Linked DNA regions of Candidatus Thiodictyon syntrophicum. The protein of the gene in region 1 interacts with the protein of each later gene in a pairwise test. Links are inferred from orthologs where the notes say so. Each region holds a gene or a part of one and is shown in the gene's direction. Other genes may lie near its edges.

The links.
Region 2: the proteins of selB (region 1) and serC interact in binary tests that used the Escherichia coli proteins (3 or more experiments, as listed by UniProt). The link is inferred for Candidatus Thiodictyon syntrophicum from one-to-one orthologs.

The regions. Positions count from the first base shown.
Region 1 is NZ_CP020370.1:6,420,483-6,423,737, reverse strand. What follows is about bases 194-3,132. They hold selB (selenocysteine-specific translation elongation factor), read left to right. Parts: upstream 194-678; coding sequence 679-2,586; downstream 2,587-3,132. Other genes in these bases: THSYN_RS27515 (diguanylate cyclase domain-containing protein), read right to left, coding at 2,760-3,132; selA (L-seryl-tRNA(Sec) selenium transferase), read left to right, coding at 194-350. Also shown: more of selA, read left to right, coding at 1-193; more of THSYN_RS27515, read right to left, coding at 3,133-3,255. UniProt on the Escherichia coli protein: Translation factor necessary for the incorporation of selenocysteine into proteins. It probably replaces EF-Tu for the insertion of selenocysteine directed by the UGA codon. SelB binds GTP and GDP.
Region 2 is NZ_CP020370.1:4,927,440-4,930,594, reverse strand. The notes cover bases 283-3,121. They hold serC (3-phosphoserine/phosphohydroxythreonine transaminase), read left to right. Parts: upstream 283-1,080; coding sequence 1,081-2,163; downstream 2,164-3,121. Other genes in these bases: THSYN_RS20825 (3-phosphoglycerate dehydrogenase family protein), read left to right, coding at 2,315-3,121; gyrA (DNA gyrase subunit A), read left to right, coding at 283-1,025. Also shown: more of gyrA, read left to right, coding at 1-282; more of THSYN_RS20825, read left to right, coding at 3,122-3,155. UniProt on the Escherichia coli protein: Catalyzes the reversible conversion of 3-phosphohydroxypyruvate to phosphoserine and of 3-hydroxy-2-oxo-4-phosphonooxybutanoate to phosphohydroxythreonine. Is involved in both pyridoxine and serine biosynthesis.

The DNA.
Region 1 (3,255 bases):
TCCTGCTCCCGGCCCTGACCGCGGCCCTGGCCGGTTGGCCGCTGACGGTCGCGACCGCGCCGGTCCACAGCCAGATCGGCAGCGGCTCACTGCCGGTGGACCTGCTGCCCAGCCACGCCCTGGTGGTGCGGCCGCAGGGCCGCCGCGGCGGCGTACTGCGGGAGTTGGAGGCCGCCCTGCGCGCGCTGCCGATCCCGGTGATCGGCCGGGTGGCGGACGGCGCCCTGTGGCTCGACCTGCGCTGCCTGGAAGACCCGGAGACCTTTCGCGGTCAGTTGCCGATCCTCGCTTCCCATTGCGGCGGTCAAGAAGAGAAGAGGCCGCAAATGAACGCCAATGGACGCAAATGAAGAGAACAGGTTTCTCAGTGATGCTGATCTGTAACCAATATCGCTATTAGCCTATGGAGTAGCAGCTGAGCCGACTTTGAGCGATTATCCTGAAATCCACAGATGAACACAGATGAACACAGATTTGCTCCGAATTGTCATACGCTTATCGCTGATGTCACAATCACCGGCAAGGTGATCTCCCAGCCAAGCGTAAGTCAATGAAACATCTGTGTTAATCTGTGTTCATCTGTGGATAAAAACTCTTTCTGTGGTTATTTGTGTCCATTGACGTTCATTTGCGGCTAACCAATCTTTCCATTTCCCGGCATCCCCCATCGAGCGCCCTATGATCATCGGCACCGCCGGCCACATCGACCACGGCAAGAGCGCCCTGGTGCGCGCCTTGACCGGGGTGGAGACGGACCGCCTGCCGGAGGAGCAGGCGCGCGGCATCACCCTGGACCTGGGCTTTGCCTACCAGGAGATCGACACGGGCGAGGTCCTGGGTTTCGTGGACGTGCCGGGTCATGAGCGCCTGGTGCACAACATGGTGGCCGGGGCGGCTGGGATCGACTACGTGATCCTGGTCGTGGCGGCGGACGACGGCCCCATGCCCCAGACCCGTGAACACCTGGAGATCCTGGACCTGCTGGGCCTGGAGCGGGGTCTGGTCGCCCTGACCAAGATCGATCGGGTGCCGCCCGCACGGGTCAGCCAGGCCGCGGCCGAGGTGCGGGCCTTGTTGCAGGGCACGGCCCTGGCCGGGGCGCCGGTGTTCCCCGTGAATACCCTCTCCGGGGACGGTATCGAGCCGCTCGCGCTGCACCTGCGCGCCGCCGCCGCGGACCTGCCGACGCGCCGCGGCGGCGGCGGGTTCCGGCTCGCGGTGGACCGCAGTTTCAGCATCGCCGGGGCCGGGACCGTGGTGACCGGCATCGTCCTGGACGGCCGGGTCCGCCCCGGTGACCGGCTGCTGGTCTCCCCCGCGGGCCACCCGGTGCGGGTGCGCGGGGTCCACGCCCAGGGCCGGCCGACGCAAGAGGGCAGGGCGGGACAGCGCTGCGCCCTGAACCTCGCCGACCTGCACCGCGATGCGGTCGGGCGCGGCGATCTGGTGCTGGCCCCGGCCCTGCACCTGCCCACCCGCCGACTGGACGTGCGCCTGCGGGTCCTGGCCGCGGAGCCCGGCCCGCTCAAGCACTGGACCCCGGTCCATTGCCACCTGGGGGCCGCCCATCTGACCGGCCGGGTGGCGGTGCTGGACGGCGAGGCCATCGCCCCCGGGGCCGTGGGGCTGGCCCAATTGATCCTGGATGCCGACCTGGCGGCGTTGCGTGGGGACCGCCTCATCCTGCGCGACCAGTCCGCCCGCCGCACCATCGCCGGCGGCTGGGTGCTGGACCCGGAGCCGCCCGCCCGCGGCCGCCGCCGCCCGGCGCGGCTCGCCCTGCTGGCGGCGCTGAGCGAACGCGAAACCTTGAGCGCCGCCGCTGCCGCCCTCGATCTTGCGGAGCAGGGGCTGAGCCTGGAGCGCCTGGAGCGGCACTGGAACCTCGACCCCGGGCAGGCCGCGGCCATCGCCGCGCTGCCCGGCGGCGAGCGGCTGGACACCCCGGCGGGTCCGCTCCTGTTCGCCCGGGCGCACTGGCAGGCGCTCCAACAGCGCGTCCTCGCCGCGCTGGCGCAGGGCCACGCCGAGCACCCCGACCAACTCGGCCCGGACCGCGAGCGCCTGCGCCGCGGCGCCTGCCCGGCCATGGAGCGTGCGGCCTTCGCCGGGCTGCTGGAGCGCATGGTTGCCGCCGGGGCGCTGATGCGCAGCGGCCCCTGGGTCCATCTGCCCGGGCACGCGGTGCGGCTCGCGCCGGCCGATGCGACCCTGTGGCAGACCGGCATCCGGCCGCTGCTGGAGGCGCAGCCGTTCCAGCCCCCGCGGGTGCGCGATCTGGCCCGCGCCCTGGCGCAGGACGAGGCCCTGATCCGCCAACTGCTCCAGCGCCTCGCCGCGATGGGCGAGGTTTACCGGGTCGCGCACGACCACTATTTCACGCCGACGGCGGTGGCGGACCTCGGCGCCATCGCCCTGCGCCTCACCGAGACCGACGGCGCGGCGCGCGCCGCCGCCTTTCGCGATGCCGCCGGCACCGGGCGTAAGCTAGCCATCCAGATCCTGGAGTTCTTCGACCGCATCGGCTACTCGCGCCGCATCGGTGATGACCACCGCGTATTCCGCGACAGCCTGCTGACCCGGTAGGTGTCAGCCCAGAAAGAGCAGTTTAGCCGCAAATGAACGCAAATTGACGTGAATAATCAGAGATTTGGCCTTTACTGTGTGTTCCCCGTCCGGGTGACGTTTGCGACGATGCCAACCAGCAGATTTATTTGCGCTTATTTGCGTTTATTTGCGGCCAAATACTCTTCTTAGGGTCAGTCGCCCGCCTGATCCAGCGGCTCGGGCCCGAGGTGGCCGCGGCGGCTCGCCAGTGGGCCCATGCGCCCCGGCAATGGGTGGGGCGGTGGGCGCACCCGCTTGGCGGCGTACATGGCCTGATCCGCCCGGTGGAGCAGGTCCTCGGCGGTCTCCCCCGCCTGCGGGCCTAAGGCGACGCCGATACTCGCGCTCACGCGGACGCTCAGTCCGCTGAGCCAGATGGGCTTGATCAGCGCCGCCTGGATCTCGTGCGCCACCTGGCGCGCGTGTTCCGGCGCCTCGACGTCGCGCAGCACCACCACGAACTCATCCCCGCCAAGTCGCGCCACGCTGTCGGTATCGCGCACGCTGCGCTTGAGCCGCTCCGCGACCGTCTGGAGTACCGTGTCGCCGGCCGCGTGCCCATGGGTGTCGTTGATCGGCTTGAAGCGGTCGAGTTCGACCACGTCGTACTCGCCCAGGATCAGGACCTCCGCGCCCTTGCGGTAGACC
Region 2 (3,155 bases), 1.5 Mb from region 1 along the record:
AGCCGATCAGCGACTATCAGGCGCAGCGGCGCGGCGGCAAGGGCAAGAGCGCGACCTCCTTCAAGGAAGAGGACTTTATCGACCGGATCTTCGTCGCCAACTCGCACGACACGGTGCTGTGCTTCTCCAGCCGCGGCCGGGTCTATTGGCTCAAGGTCTACGAGTTGCCGCAGGCCGGGCGCGGGGCGCGCGGTCGGCCCATGGTCAACCTGCTGCCCCTGGAGCAGGGGGAGCGCATCAACGCGGTCCTGCCGGTGCGTGCCTATGAGGAGGGCTACTTCGTCTTCATGGTGACCAGCGCCGGTACAGTCAAGAAGACCCCGCTGACCGAGTTCTCGCGGCCGCTCGCGCGCGGCATCATCGCCATCGACCTGCATGAAGACGAGGTTCTGGTCGGCGTGGCCATTACCGACGGGCAGCGCGACCTGATGCTCTTCACCTCCGCCGGCAAGGCGGTGCGCTTCAGCGAAGACCACGTCCGGGCCATGGGCCGCGGTGCCCACGGGGTGCGCGGGGTCATGCTGGACGAGGGCCAGCGGGTCATCGCGCTCGTGGTACCGGAGCCCGGGACCATCCTGTGCGTGACCGAAAACGGTTATGGTAAGCGTACCACGGTGGCCGAGTTCCCCACCAAGGGCCGCGGGACCAAGGGTGTCATCGCCATCGCCGGTAGTGATCGCAACGGCGCCCAGGTGGGCGCGGTGCTGGTGCGTCCCGGCGACGAGATCATGCTGATCACGGAGGGCGGTACCCTGATCCGCACGCCGGTCGACCAGATCCCGGTTGTGGGCCGTCCCGCCCAGGGGGTGAAGCTGATCAGCCTGGGGTCAGGGGAGAAACTGCGGTATGTCGAGCGCATCGTTGCCCTGGAGGGCGAGAATGGGACAGGTCCGGACGAGACCGGGGAGGCGGCCGACGGCGACCCGGGCGGCGTTGCGAGCGACGAATTGGACAACGAAGACGACCCGGACACCGAGCCGGGCGCTGATGGGGACGACGAAGCGGGCGAAACGCCTGCCGATTAGGCCCGGCCCCGTGCTTGCGGGGCCACCATTTCAGACAGTTGAGCGGAGATTTAACATGTCACGCGTGTATAACTTCAGCGCCGGTCCGGCCATGTTGCCCGAGTCCGTGCTCCTGCGGGCCCGGGACGAGATGCTGGACTGGCAGGGCAGCGGCATGTGTGTGGCGGAGATGAGCCATCGCGGCAAGGAGTTCATGGCCATCGCAGCCAAGGCCGAGGCGGACCTGCGTGAACTGCTCGGCGTCCCCGCCAATTACAAAGTGCTGTTTCTCCAGGGCGGGGCCTCCACCCAGTTCGCCATGGTGCCGATGAACCTGCTGCGCGGGGCCGAGGGGGCGGACTATCTCAACACCGGCTCCTGGTCCAAGAAGGCGATCGCCGAGGCGCGCCGCTACGGCCGTGTCAACGTGGCCGCCACCACCGAGGACGAGCATTTCACCCGCGCACCAAAGCAGTCCGAGCTCAAGCTCAAGTCCGCTGCCGCCTATCTCCACTACACCCCGAACGAGACCATCGAGGGCGTGGAGTTCCCCTATGTGCCGGACTGCGGCGGCACGCCCCTGGTGGCGGACATGTCCTCCACGCTCCTGTCGCGTCCCATCGACGTGTCGCGCTTCGGTGTGATCTACGCCGGGGCCCAGAAGAACATCGGTCCGGCGGGGCTGACCATCGTCATCGTGCGTGAGGACCTGATCGGCCAACCCCTGGCCGGCACCCCCACCATGCTCGATTACAAGATCCAGGCCGATAACGACTCCATGTACAACACCCCGCCCACCTATGCCTGGTATCTGGCGGGGCTGGTGTTCCAGTGGGTCAAGGACCTGGGCGGTCTGGACGCGATGGCGGTCATCAATCAGCGTAAGGCGCAAATGCTCTATGGCGTCATCGACGCCTCCGGCTTTTACACGAACCCGGTGGCACCGGACGCCCGGTCCTGGATGAACGTCCCCTTCACGCTCCCCACGCCGGACCTGGACGATCCCTTCCTCAAGGGCGCCAAGGCCGCGGGCCTCACCACGCTCAAGGGCCACCGCTCGGTGGGCGGAATGCGCGCGAGTATCTACAACGCCATGCCGGAGGCGGGGGTGCAGGCGCTGGTCGCCTACATGGCGGAATTCGAGCGCACGCACGGCTGAGCGCAGAGAAGAGAAGATAATTTTGCCGCAAATGAGCGTAAAAGGACGCAAATAAATCCAGCAGCGCACTTACCGCTCGCTGTTTATTTGCGTTAATTTGCGTTCATTTGCGGCTAATCATTCTTACCGCTTTCGATATGCCTGATTAACTATGTTCAAGATCCAGACGCTCAACAACATCTCGGTGGCCGGGCTCGACCGGCTGCCGCGGGACCGCTACGAGGTGGCCTCCGAGATCGCCCACCCGGACGCGATCCTGGTGCGCTCGGCCAAGATGCACGACCTCGTGATCCCGGACACGGTGCAGGCCATCGGCCGTGCCGGGGCCGGCACCAACAATATCCCGGTGCCGGCCATGACCGCCCGGGGGATTGCGGTCTTCAATGCCCCTGGGGCCAACGCCAATGCGGTGAAGGAACTGGTCGTCGCCGGTATGTTGATCGCCGCCCGCAACATCGGCCAGGCCTGGCACTTCGCCCGGAGCCTCACGGGTGACGACGCGTCCATCGGTAAGGCGGTCGAGGCGGGCAAGAAGCACTTCGTCGGTTTCGAGTTGCCGGGCCGTACTTTGGGCGTCATCGGTCTGGGGGCCATCGGGGTCAAGGTGGCCAACGCCGCCCGCGCCCTGGGGATGAAGGTCGTCGGCTATGACCCGACCATCACCATCGCGCGTGCCTGGCAGTTGTCGAGCGACGTGCAGCCGGCGCTCAGTATCGATGACCTCCTCTCGCGCTCCGATTTCGTGACCTTCCATGTGCCGCTCACCAATGAGACGCGGCACATGATCAACGCCGAGCGCGTGAGGATCATGAAAAAAGGCGCGGTGCTGCTCAATTTCTCCCGCGAAGGTATCCTGGACGATCAGGCGGTGGTCGCCGCCCTCGACGAGGGTCATCTGTACGCCTATTGCTGCGATTTTCCGAACAACCTGCTGAAGGACCACCCGCGGGTGGTGACCCTGCCCCACCTGGGGGCCTCGACCGCGGAGGCCG